DNA from 2 places in the Paenibacillus sp. P3E genome. Region 1 is predicted to be linked to the other one. Evidence: predicted binding sites of a transcription regulator. Region 1 holds the regulator's gene; the other holds the start of a gene.
The links. The regulator CtsR, encoded in region 1, represses protease genes until heat stress. The targets are predictions, from matches to a motif close to ATGGTCAATAAAGGTCAAACA.
Positions count from the first base shown of each region.

Region 2: clpP (ATP-dependent Clp endopeptidase proteolytic subunit ClpP) is a predicted target of CtsR. The motif match lies at 1,324-1,344, and genes of this name have one in related genera.

Region 1 covers NZ_LVWH01000174.1:52,083-58,874, forward strand. The annotation lists gene radA (DNA repair protein RadA) at 1-126, opposite strand, end outside; gene clpC (ATP-dependent protease ATP-binding subunit ClpC) at 354-2,822, opposite strand; gene mcsB (protein-arginine kinase McsB) at 2,859-3,923, opposite strand; gene mcsA (protein-arginine kinase activator protein McsA) at 3,952-4,476, opposite strand; gene A3842_RS18385 (CtsR family transcriptional regulator) at 4,506-4,967, opposite strand; gene A3842_RS18390 (GNAT family N-acetyltransferase) at 5,406-6,578, opposite strand.
Region 2 covers NZ_LVWH01000215.1:13,625-20,416, forward strand. The annotation lists gene A3842_RS27465 (sugar-binding transcriptional regulator) at 1-831, opposite strand, end outside; tRNA gene A3842_RS27470 (tRNA-Arg) at 1,163-1,237, shown strand; gene clpP (ATP-dependent Clp endopeptidase proteolytic subunit ClpP) at 1,430-2,026, shown strand; gene A3842_RS27480 (GDSL-type esterase/lipase family protein) at 2,105-2,743, opposite strand; gene A3842_RS27485 (PdaC/SigV domain-containing protein) at 2,876-3,976, opposite strand; gene A3842_RS27490 (SIMPL domain-containing protein) at 4,263-5,021, opposite strand; gene A3842_RS27495 (HPr family phosphocarrier protein) at 5,248-5,517, opposite strand; gene whiA (DNA-binding protein WhiA) at 5,615-6,544, opposite strand; gene A3842_RS27505 (gluconeogenesis factor YvcK family protein) at 6,580-6,792, opposite strand, start outside.

The DNA.
Region 1 (6,792 bases):
TTTGACTACAATTTCTGTCTCTTCCACCATGGAGTTCCAAGCCTGGCAGCCGGGACATTTCCCGAACCATTTTGGCGATTCATAGCCGCATTCGGTACAAAAAAATTTAGTTTTTGGTTTTGCCATGTGCTCTCCTATCCGTCCGAACTTGCTAAAATTGCGGATAAATTTCTCTTACTCAAAGTTTACCATTTCTGCACACTGAACGGAAGGTCACTTAAGATCTACTTTTGAATCTTACTTCATTAACCTGCCTGAATGATTGCTTAATTAAACATCGAGGTACCTTTACGCAAAAAAGCCCCCACTTCTCCATACGGAGAAGCGGAAGCTTTGTTTCAACCAAGTAAAGGTTATTCTGTTCCAACCTCATTTTCCTGTGTAACAGCAATCGGAGTTTCCACTTTTGTTACTATAAGTTCACCATTAACTTCATCAATGTTAAGGGAATCCCCTTTTTGAATGTTGCCCTTCAGCAGTTCCTCGGAGAGACGGTCTTCGATGTGCTTCTGAATCGCCCGACGTAGCGGACGCGCACCGAAGGCTGGATCATAGCCCTCTTTGGCCAGGAATGCTTTAGCTCCATCTGTGAGCACAAAGTCCACATCATACTCACGCAGCCGCTTGCGCAATTCCTCGGACATAAGCGTAACAATTTCGGCAATGTGTTTTTCATCCAGGGAGTGGAAGACGATGATTTCGTCAATACGGTTCAGGAACTCAGGGCGGAAGCTCTTCTTCAGCTCTTCCATAACTTTACCCTTCATGTTGGTGTAATCCGCTCCGGCATCCTGTACAGCTGTAAAGCCAAGTGTCGAGTTCTTCTTGATCGCCTGCGCTCCGACATTGGAGGTGAGGATGATCAGTGTGTTGCGGAAATCGACAACACGACCTTTCGAATCGGTCAGACGGCCGTCTTCCAGCACCTGCAGCAGAATGTTGAATACTTCCGGATGAGCTTTTTCAATTTCGTCCAAAAGCACAACAGAATATGGTTTGCGGCGAACCTTCTCGGTCAATTGCCCGCCTTCTTCATAGCCCACATACCCTGGAGGCGCTCCGACCAAACGGGAAGTGGAATGCTTCTCCATATACTCTGACATGTCGATACGGATTACCGCATTCTCGTCACCGAACATGGCTTCAGCAAGTGCACGCGCCAGCTCGGTTTTACCAACCCCTGTTGGTCCCAGGAAGATAAACGAACCCATTGGACGTTTTGGGTCTTTGAGGCCTGCACGCGCCCGGCGGAGTGCCCGGCTGACTGCCTTCACGGCTTCATCCTGACCAATGACACGTTCATGGAGCAGAGCCTCCATGTTGAGCAGACGGTCAGTCTCTTCTTCCTTCAGCTTGCTGACAGGGATACCTGTCCAGCTGGCTACCACCTGAGCAATATCCTCTGGTGTAACCTGAGAATCAGTCCGGCCTTGTTTTTCTTTCCACTGGTTCTTGGTGGTATCCAATTCCTCACGGATTTTTTGCTCTGTATCACGCAGTGCAGCAGCCTTTTCGAACTCTTGGCTCTGTACAGCAGAATCCTTCTCCTTACGGATATCATCCAGACGCATTTCAAGTTCCTTGAGATTTGGCGGTATCGTGTAAGAGTTGAGTCTTACCTTGGAGCCTGCTTCATCAATCAGGTCAATCGCTTTATCCGGCAGGAAACGATCCGGAATGTAACGGTCTGACAGCTTCACAGCTTCCACGATAGCTTCATCTGTGATCTTCACCCGGTGATGGGCCTCATAGCGGTCACGAAGACCGTATAGAATTTGGACAGCTTCTTCCGGAGACGGCTGATCCACTGTAATAGGCTGGAACCGGCGCTCAAGAGCTGCGTCTTTCTCGATATATTTGCGGTATTCGTCCAGTGTGGTGGCACCAATGCACTGCAGTTCTCCACGGGCTAGAGCAGGCTTCAGGATGTTGGAAGCATCAATCGCACCTTCCGCACCTCCAGCACCAATCAGTGTATGCAGCTCATCGATAAAGAGTACAATGTTACCCGCTTGACGAATCTCATCCATAATTTTTTTGAGGCGGTCTTCGAACTCACCGCGGTATTTCGTACCGGCAACTACTGAACCCATATCCAGAGTCATTACGCGCTTGTCACGCAGGGTCTCCGGAATTTCATTGTTGATGATCTTTTGCGCCAAACCTTCGGCAATTGCTGTTTTACCTACCCCAGGTTCACCGATCAAGACCGGATTATTTTTGGTGCGGCGGCTAAGCACTTGAATCACGCGCTCAATTTCCTTGCTGCGGCCAATGACAGGATCCAGATTGCCGTCTTTGGCATAAGCGGTCAGATCGCGGGCCAGGCCATCCAGCGTAGGCGTGCTGACATTGGCTGGAGCACCGCTATGGCTCGAAGTAGCTTCACTGCTGCCCAGAAGCTGCAGAACCTGCTGACGGGCCTTATTCAGGCTGATCCCAAGGTTATTGAGTACACGGGCGGCTACACCCTCGCCTTCGCGGATAAGCCCGAGCAGGATATGCTCTGTTCCGACATAAGTGTGGCCCAGCTTACGAGCTTCATCCATCGACAGCTCGATAACCTTTTTGGCACGAGGAGTATAAGCAATGTTTGTAGGCTGCTCTTGTCCCCGGCCAATCAGTGTTTCCACTTCGTCCTGAATTTTTTCAAGACCCAGACCCAAACCGATCAAAGCCTTAGCGGCAATGCCGTCTCCTTCACGAATCAGGCCGAGCAAAATATGTTCTGTCCCAATGTTATTGTGTCCCAAACGAACGGCTTCTTCCTGCGCCAGCGCAAGCACCTTTTGTGCGCGTTCCGTAAATCTTCCAAACATCATATCCCCTGCACCTCCACGGATAATAAATATCTATAATTAATGTTGTGATCCCAGTGTCTCCCGGAGCAGCTTCGCCCGGTACATATCGAGTTCGGTGGCTGTAAGCTCGTCGCCGAACATTTTTTGCAGAAAACCCGGCTGTGTCTTTACATTCAGCTCGTTGAGGACTGAAATCGACGGTCCTTCCAAAATACCAAGATCAACTCCAAGCCTTAGATCGGAGAGCCGTTGTGCAGACTCTTTTAGCTCCATCACCGCCGCGTACGACAAAATCCCGTAAGAACGTTTGATTCTGTCTGTAATCCGCAAAGCGGAATCTACCAACAGCCGTTCCCGCGCGTTGCGCTCATGCTCAATAATCTGGGTAACTACGCCATGGAGATTCTCGATAATTTCACTTTCTGTCTGGCCAAGCGTGATCTGGTTGGAGATCTGAAAGATATTCCCTACCGCTTCACTGCCTTCACCATAAATCCCTCTCACCGTGAGTCCTACCTGATTGACAGCGGATAAAATCCTGTTGATCTGGTGGGTCATCACAAGTGCGGGCAAGTGGACCATAACCGATGCGCGAAGCCCTGTACCCACATTTGTAGGACAACTGGTCAAATACCCTCTTCGATCATCAAAGGCGTAATTGACTGAGCCTTCAAAGATATCATCAATGGCTGTCGCCCTTACCCAAGCCTCTCTGACCTGCAGACCGGGGAACAGACACTGAATGCGCAAATGGTCTTCTTCGTTGATCATAATACTGACCGACTCGTCCTCATTCAGGATGACTGCGCCACCCCGTGACTCGTTAGCGAGGTTAGGGCTAATGAGATGCTTTTCCACAAGCACCTTTTTGTCCAGCTCATCCAGCTCATCCAGTTTCAAGAGTTGAAAGTTGCCGAAATCCGCAGCTGCTTCTCCTTGGAAAACAGGAGCGAGCTGATCCAGCACCTCTTCCGACTGCTCTGCCGAAGCCAGCAAAGGGAAGGGCAGATGCTCCAGGTTGCGGGCGATCCGCATCCGGCTGCTGATGACGATCTCGGAATGGCTGCCACCGCAGCGCATCCAGTCACTAAGGGCTTGTTCGGTAAACCGGAGACTTGACATGTCGTATCCCCCCTATATATCAAAGACTTTACTCTTGTGGCATTTCTTTTTCAAGCTGGCGGATCTGATCCCTCAGCTCAGCTGCGGTTTCAAATTCCTCCTGTGCGATACTATGCAGCAGTTCCTGCTTCAGTTCATCAATCTGGCGTTTACACATGATCTTTGCTCCGGCACGTTTCGGCAGCTTACCCACATGAGCGGTGCTGCCATGAACCCGTCTGAAGAGCGGGTCCAGCGTACTGTCAAAATATTTATAACAGGAGCTGCAGCCAAAACGACCAAGCTTGCTGAACTGGGAGTAAGTCATTCCGCAATTTTCACATTTCAGACTCTGTACGGTCTGGGCAGCTGCATTTTTCCCCTTGCCTGCTCCTTCCAGATCCAGAAGACCAGACAGCAGACTGTGAATGGAGAATCCTCCAGCAGTTCCAGGAATGAGCTCCCCTTTCTCCCGCGCGCAGCTTTCACATATATGAAACTCCGTCTTCTCTCCGTTCACAATCTTTGTGAAATGGAGTGTTGCCGGTTTGACCCCGCATTCCTGGCAAAGCATAAGCGGTGTCCCTCCTTAAGATTTGACCATTATTTGCCCAATAAAGAGATAAGCATAGCCTTCATTAGCTTGGCACGAATCTCATCCCGGTACGGCAGATTAACCGTCAGGCATTCCCGGGAAACAGCAGCGCGCAATAGGCACGCTTCACGCTTGGTTAGAAACCGGGCCTCCTCCAGCTGATAAATCAGTCCTTCGGCGGAATTTTGATCGATATCTTTTCCGATTGTAGAATTGAGATGTGCGTACAGGGCGACATTCTGGGGCAGCTCAAAACGCTGAATCCGGATGTATCCACCACCGCCACGTTTGCTCTCGACTACATAACCCTTTTCCAAAGTAAAGCGTGTACTAATGACATAATTGATCTGAGACGGCACGCATGAGAACTGGTCCGCCAGGTCATTGCGCTGAATTTCCACCGTACCTTCGGGACTTTCATGCAAAATATTCTTCAGATATTGTTCGATAATATCAGAGATATTACGCATCACTCATCCTCCAGTGTTCAAAGCTTATAGTGCAACTGACTGTACATCCGTCCGGCAATGATCTCTATAGAACTTAACCCATGAACAGAGACACGAATCGAAACTACATTCATACCTCAGTACTTAGAGTGCAATACAGCATCATTCCGGAGATATACTAAAAAAGCCATTAATGAAGAGCCTGCCACCATTGTCTCTACTTCCTTCAATAAATTGAATTCGAGCTGCGTTGACTTTGACTTTCTTTGACTTTTTTCATATTATAACACATTCTCACTGAATTCCAAGTGGTTGCTTTTATTTTTTACGTTTTAGGGCAATTGTATTCTAACCATTGTGAATAAACCAAGGTTTTGAATAGTGATTTCGATTGACTTTCATTTGGCAAAAAACTCCCCCAGCTTCATTATGAAGACGGGAGAGTCTTAAATTACAGGATTAGAAAAAATCAAACAATGCCGTTTTCGCCTGCGGGATGACCTTTTCCAGCCATTCCAATTCTGCTGGGTTTGCTTTTAGCTGCCCGTATCTGGCCAGTTCTCCCGGCCGCTTGTACCCTAACAGCAGAACAGTAAGCGTACCTATGGTGCAATTCAGTTCAGCAGAGGCCTTTTCCCCTTCCAAGCAACTTAACGTTGCTGCCCCGTCCTCGGATACAGTCCATAACCACAAGCCATTGTTCCAAGGTGCATGCTCATCTTCAATATACAGAGTTCTACTCTCAAGGTTGTTAACGGGTCGGAAGTTGAAGTTCTCCACGAACCTTTGTGCATTCACAATCCGCCCCATAAAGTATGGATAATTTTCCTGTGGAATGCGCGGGTCCGGAAGCAAATATGGGAGAATATCATCAGAAGGTACTTGCTTGAGAGAAGCTCCAGTTATCATTGAATCGTGGTTGGCAAGAAATGTCCACAAGCCCTGACGCGCCACTTCGTTCAAGTAAATAAATTCATCAATGATCAGTTCATTATTGATTAGTTTATACAGCACATATCCTTCTGGCTCACCAAGTTTCGAGTAAAAAACACAGTGGTGTATCTGGTCATCCAATACACTCCGCTTCCACCAGTCCGCATCACGCTGCAGAGTACCGTTATATTCAGCGGCAAATCTACTGTAGAGTTCCTCCAATGTATCAAGACCTGCGGAATCACGCTTTACAGTCCCCTGAATTTCAGTTTTCCTTGGAAACTTATCCACTGGTATGGAGTATTTTTTATACTCACAATAGACCTCCCAGCCAAACTTCCGGTAAAAAGGAATCAAAAACGGATGTAAAAAGGACAATGTCTGACCTGCCTCATTCATTGTTTGCAGCGTATGGGATAAAAGCTTGGCTACAAGCCCCTGTCTGCGGTTCTCCGGCCATGTAGAAACCCCGCCTATCCCGCCCATAGGAACGGCCCTGCCTTGTATGTAAACCTGAAGCGGAAGCAATGTCAATTGTGCTCCAAGCACTTCATCTTCGAAGACCCCCCATACTCTTTCCGGCTTAAATTTCAGCTTCTCTTCAGCCCGCTCTTCACCCGCAACCTTATATTTAAAAGCATATTCGGACAAGCTTAGACTTGCTTCAAACTCCTCGGATTTCAATTGCCTGATTTCCACTTCCGCTCACCTCATCATTGTTAGTAATGCCACTCTATGAGAGTATAACAAGCAAAAGGCTCTGTTGCTAATCATCTCGAGAAAAAGGCCCCCACTAAAAGTTATCCACAGAAAAAAACTGAACTAATTCATATTTTTTTGAATTAATTATCCTGCAAAATAGTTATCCACTATTTCCATATACTTGTCCACATAATCCACTTTTTATCCACAA
Region 2 (6,792 bases), on a different contig from region 1:
GAAATAATAGCCGAACGATTCGGCAACCGCTCCTTCTTCCTGAATCTCCGAGACTGTAGTCTCATCCAGCTTGCGGCGGCGGGTCATTTCAATGGCATCCCCAATACCATGCACAATAATTCGTGATCTGCGGATAATTTGCACGATCTCTCCAATATTTGCGTCGAGCGCCAGTGACTGGTAAGCATCTTCACTAAGTAAATCAGGCACATGCAGAAGGCGGTAATTGGCTCCCATCCGTTTGGCCATCTTTGAAGCGATGGTGTTAGCCTGGATCTCCATGCTCTCACCCAATCCCCCGCGCGCCGGAACAACCCAAGCGTTCTTATAGGAAAGGGATAACGGAGGCGTGAGCTGATCAGCCATTTCAGCAAGCGTTGAACCGCCCGTAACGGCAATGGTATCATCCGACCGCAGTACACCAAGCAATGCCTTGGCGCCGGCGCGTCCCAGCTCACGCTTCGTGAACGGCGACGTCTCGCAATCACCAGGTACAACAATAACTTTGTTCAGACCATACGTTGTACGAATTTTATCTTCCAGATCATCCAGACCAAACAGGCTCTTGGCGATTGGCTCCAGCAGGTCAAGCAGTCTGCGCCCCGCATCGCTTACGCGCATGCCTACGCTCTCGATCTCAATGAGCCCTTGCGATTTCAGAAGATCCGTCTCGGCACGCAGCACCCGCTCTGTCATATCAAGCGATGCGGCAAGCGTTCTGCGCCCAATAATATCGGACAGCATGATCTGATGTAGAATCGTGTAACGTCTCTTAAGGGTTTCCATGAGATCAGGCAGAAGCTGCTTTTGGATTTCTAATAAATTACGCATGCTTTCACTCCTGCAACTTCGTCTTCCTCTTATTCCCTTGTCCATGGTCTTAAAACGTCCCGGGTTAACTTTTTAAGTCCCACCCATATTCTACCCAAATATTACGCGGAGTGCAAGTCTTCCGAGACTATAATTCTCAACCTCTTTTCATCTTATACATCTGCCGCGTCATGGAAAGTGCTGAAAGTCCTGTGACTCCCGGATAAAAGCCCTGTAAATGAATTTCCCCGAACGCTGGAGGCCGCATATTAGAAGAAGACAAAGATATTTTTACAGCAGTGTGATTAAGCCGTTGCATTTGAACCCTAAATAGATTATAATAATTTCTGTTGCGCCCGTGGTCCAATGGATATGACGTAGGCCTCCGAAGCCTGAGATCCAAGTTCGATTCTTGGCGGGCGCGCCATTAATTTCACTTTTGTACATATTTTAGCAGTACCACCTATAGTATTTAACCAAAGAGCCGCTTGTTGGCTCTTTTTTTATAAACTAAGTTTGACTTTCTTTGACTTTTTGTTTGAATTTGTTTATCATGTGGTTAATACGGTAACAGTAAAAATGAACACATTCGAAGAACCAATTCAAGGAGGTTTTCCACGTGAGTTATATTCCTATGGTAGTAGAACAGAGCAACCGCGGTGAGCGCGCTTATGACATCTATTCCCGCCTGCTGAAGGACCGCATCATTTTCCTCGGAACGGAGGTTAATGACGTGGTAGCCAATTCCATCATCGCCCAAATGCTCTTCCTGGCTGCCGAGGATCCGGATAAGGATATTCATCTGTATGTGAACAGCCCTGGTGGTTCCATCACAGCCGGAATGGCTATATTTGATACAATGCAATACATTAAACCGGATGTTTCCACCATTTGTGTGGGCATGGCCGCTTCCATGGGGGCTTTCCTGCTGAATGCCGGTGCCAAGGGCAAACGCTTCGCGTTGCCCAACAGTGAAATCATGATCCACCAGCCGCTGGGTGGTGCTCAAGGACAGGCTACAGACATCGAAATCCGTGCCCGCCGTATCCTTAAGCTCCGCGACAAGCTGAACCGTATCCTATCTGAACGCACTGGCCAACCGCTGGAGCGCATCGAGAAGGATACCGACCGCGACTACTTCATGACCGCTGCTGAAGCAGCTGAATACGGTATTGTCGATAAGGTTATTGAGAAGACGCTGCCTGCAGGCGTATAATTCTCAGCACATGCAAAAGAGGCTGCCTGGACCATTAAGGTCTAGAGCAGCCTCTTTTGTATGTGTAGCAGTAATTCGTTATCCGAGCCGGCTGTAACCCAAGGCATCAAGCTTCCCGGCGATTACACGGTACCCTCTGCCGTTAGGATGGACATGATCCAGTGATAGCAGTCCACGCTCATTGCCGGCGAACTCATAATAGATGGAGGCAAACCCGCATACATTGCTGCTGTAACCCGCAACATAGCCGTTAAACTGGCGTACCCAGTCTGTAGCTTCCGATAACTGGGGATAAGGATTATAGAGTCCAACCATCCGGATGATATAGGGCCGGCGACTCCCGTTCTTTAACTGCCAGAGTGAACCCATAATCTCGCTGAAGTTTCTTTTACATGCGTAAAGCGCCCGTTCCAGCGCCGGAGACAGGTGACCCGGACGAAATGACACGGCTTTGGCTGCTTTGATCAGATCATTTCCGCCAATGGACAACGTAACAATATCTGCATCCCGGACAGCTTGGCGGAACATGGGGTCACGGCTTAGACGTTGTTCCAATGCAGCGGTAGTTAGACCATTGATACCAAGATTGACCGATCCGACTGGAGCGCGGAGCCGCCGCTCTGCCATTCTGCGGTAAACGGGTACGAAGCCATTACCCGGCAACGCTCCGAATCCGGTCGTCAAGGAATCACCAATGGCCGTGTAGAGATAACTCATTTCCTTCCCTCCCCGCTTGTTAAGCTGGTTTCTCCTTTAGCTTATGAACGGGGGAGGTACCAGGCAACGGGGAGGTGTCCATATACGGCATTAGCGGAGCGGGCTAATCTCCTGTTTTATGCAAGAATGCACTTATTTCAGACTAGCGAACGGGCTGCTTCCATCTGGCAGAAGCTCCTTGAAGGTGAACTCATATTCAGGGAACCCGGAAGCATATGCTGTATATTCATAAATTTGGAAGAATACTGCCAATTTTCCGTCTTTCACATAAAAATTCTTCTCTGTATTCAGGCCGGTGAAGCCTCCCAGGTAACCGCCCTCTGCTTTGATTAGCTTGGACAGCTTGGCATTAAGCTCTTTTTTATAGTTCGGGTTGGCTTTCAGTAAATCCCCGATCAGGAGGCGCTTGCCGTCCTTCAGAGAGAACGTGAATGCATTGCGGTAAGTCATGCCGTGGGCACCGCCAGTATAGCTGTACTGGGTCGTAATCAGACTGAGTATGCCGTCTTGATTGTACGTGATCACATAGCCGCCGTCGAACTCATACGGCCGGTCGTCCGAGGATCTATTCGCAATTTCCTTCTCTGCTTCAGCTGCAAACTTGTTGAGTGTCTGCTTAATTGTATCGTTGATCGTTTGCTGGGCCTTGGCATTCACCAGACCGCTGATCTGCGGATAATCCAGTTTGACCGGTGTGTCCTTACTTTCCTTAACGATGCTCTCCGTCTTTATGGTGATCGCATTTTGCGGTTTGCTGACGACATTCAAAGCGCCTGTAGCCGCACTATAGTCCCCCTTATACCCCAGATAATCGCTCAGCAGATCAAGCGGAACGAACAGCCGATTGTTGATATTTTGGGCTTGATAACCATTTAGATAATAATTATTCACACGGATTGAAATTTCGTAATCGGTGAGAGACAGATTAACCTTCGTTGTTCCTTTACCGATTGTATAGACCTTTTCTGCCTTATCATAGGTCAAGGACATACCCAGTGAATCGCGTAAAAAAGTCACCGGCACCCATACTTTCCCTTCATGGACAACACCAGTCTGAGGTGTAATCTTCCCGTTTACCTTCAGCACCACTAGCGAATGTTCCGCATTTGCCTTAACCGCAGCCGAAGCAGCCTGACTGGTCCCTGCGGGCAGAATCCCTCCGCTTAGCAGAATCCCTGCCGCCATAATACCTGCCCCCCATGTGAGGGCTTGTTTCTTCTTGATGTTCTTCATATGGTTATCCCCTTCCGCTAATACGATGATAGATTTGATGAAAATTCCAGAATACCGGAGAGCAGCCTGCTTGCCGCCCTCGTTTCCACTCTTCCCATTATAGAGACATCTGGAGCAGTGGTTGTTACAAAGCCCTTTACAATTTCTTAAGCTTCGCTGACCATTTCAGGGCTGCTTATTACATTTCTTTAAACAAAATGAGAGATCTCGCAACCATTCCCCGCAAAAAAAGAGGCACTGCTCCCTGCTGTAACCAGCAGGGGAAGCGCCTCTTGAGGAAAACAGACTATTTCAGCTCATACATTACGCTAAGCTGTGTTGAAACCTTCACTTCTCCCGGCTCAACGGAAGTGCCTCCGGCTGTATCTGCCGCTGCTTTGGACATTGCCGCATTTTCCATATAGATCACAGGGTTGTTGCCGTCATCATTCTGTGTGACCGTAATGACCTGGCCCAGGCTGCGTTTGGCTGCTTTGGCAATAGCTCCAGCTTTTACATCTGCATTGGTCATGGCTTTTTCAATCACCTGCGCTTCAAAGGCTGACGGATCTTCAATGGCGAATTGGGCATTGCCAATGTTGTTCGCTCCTGCGTTAGAAGCGGCATCCAGCAGCGCTCCAACCTTGGTTAGATCACGATAGGTTACCTTCAACGTATGCTGGGCAATGTAGCCTTTAACCTGTTGACCATCTTTATCAGAATAGCTGTAGTTCGGTTGTACGCTGAATTGGGTGCTCTGAACATCTTTATCTGCAATACCCCAAGTCGTCTTCAGCAGTGTGGTGATCTTGGTGATTTTGGCTCCATTAGTTTTCTGCGCCTCTTCTGCCGTTGCTGCCGAAGTGCTTACCCCGATAGACAGATAGACAACGTCCGGTTTGATGGAAAGCTCTCCTTTGCCAGTCACATTGACGATGTTTCTCTGGGCCTCTTCTGCGGCGTAAGCCTTTTCAGGGCCTTGGAATGCTCCGCTCAAAGCCATCCCCCCTATCATCAAACTCCCTGCCAGCATTACCGCTCCGAGCTTTTTGCTCCATGCATTCATGTTTGCCATCCCCTTTCGTTATTTGTAATTGTTGTTGGTACTCTCTAGACGGCGCGGCTTGGCAAAAGTTGCATATCATCTCAATAGAAAAGAAAAAAAGTCATACAAGACCACAGGAGCAGATAACCGTAACCTTATCCTTTCCTATACCTATCTATACACAGACATTAAAAAAAGCCCCGGAGGGCTTTTTGTCATACCATTTAAAAGTAAGGCCTTGCAACAATTACTGGTTCTCAAGCTCTTCTTTGCTGACAAGACTTGTCAAAGCGGTTACAGCCTGGTCCGCATCGGCGCCGTCCGCGCTGATATAAATCTCCGTGCCGGAACTGATCGCCAGGCTCATAATACCCATGATGCTTTTAGCGTTCACTTTTTTATCGTCTTTTTCCACGAAAATCTCCGACGAGAATTTGTTAGCTTCCTGCACGAACAATGCTGCCGGCCGAGCGTGAAGCCCCGTCTTCAACCGTACAACTACCGGGTGCTTTGTCATGAAACGCTTACCCCCTATTTGAGATCTGCCCAAAAATTTCACATTAATTTTATAATATTATATCATTATAACCGCAACCGCACTAGAAAAAAAATAATCAGCCACCCCGGACCTTATCAGCCAGCTCGTCAATTTTGCGCAAACGGTGATTTACTCCCGATTTACTGACTGTGCCTTTCAGCATTTCGCCAACTTCCTTAAGGTTGATATCCGGGTGTGCCAGTCTGATCTCGGCTACTTCGCGCAGCTTATCCGGCAGGCTTTCCAGCCCCACCTCACGCTGCAACAGCTTGATATTCTCGATCTGCCGCACCGCCGCACTTATGGTTTTGTTCAGGTTGGCCGTTTCGCAGTTGACGATCCGGTTCACGGAATTGCGCATGTCACGCATAATCCGCACATCCTCGAACTTGAACAGTGCTTGATGTGCACCGATCAGGCTAAGAAACTCGATGATTTTCTCGCCTTCCTTGATGTACAGGATGAAACCCTTTTTGCGCTCAATGCAGCGGGCATTCAGATGAAATTCACCTGCCAGATCCACCAGCGCCTTGCAGTGCTCCTCGTACATCGAAGCAATCTCCAGATGATAGGAAGATCCCTCCGGATTATTGACCGATCCTCCCGCCATAAACGCCCCCCGCAGGTATGCGCGTTTGCAGCAGTTCTTGCCGACAATTTCGTGGTCGATCCCATCCGTGAAGATGAAGCCTTCGGAGACGATCCGCAGATCCTTGAGAATTTCCTGAACGCGGTTTGGAATCCGCACGATATAGACGTTATTCTTCTTCAAACGCATTTTTTTACGCACGAGCAGCTCGATATGGACCTGGTAATATTTCTTAAGCAAAGAATATACCCGCCTTGCAATCGCGGCGTTCTCCGTCGAAATGTCGAGGACTACCTTTTTGCTTGAAAGCTGCACCGAACCATTCATCCGGATCAGCGCGGACATCTCTGCTTTCTCACAGCAAGGCTGGCTCTCCACCATCGTCAGCTCTTTTTTGGTAAGGGCCGCAAAAGACAAGGGGCTCACCTCTTTCATGTTCCTACAAAATAGACTTATCTGGAAATCCAGTCTTTCACAAGCTGGTAAATATGATGACTTAGCTTATCTGTATCATGCCTCAGATAGGTCTTGAATAATACCAGCTTGTCGGCAATCACTTTGTAGCCGTTGCCATCCACTACATCAAGGTCAAGCTGTACGGGCCGGGCACCCTTTTCTGCATACTTTAACTGGACCTGCTCAGGAATCTCGCCATCGTTCACGAT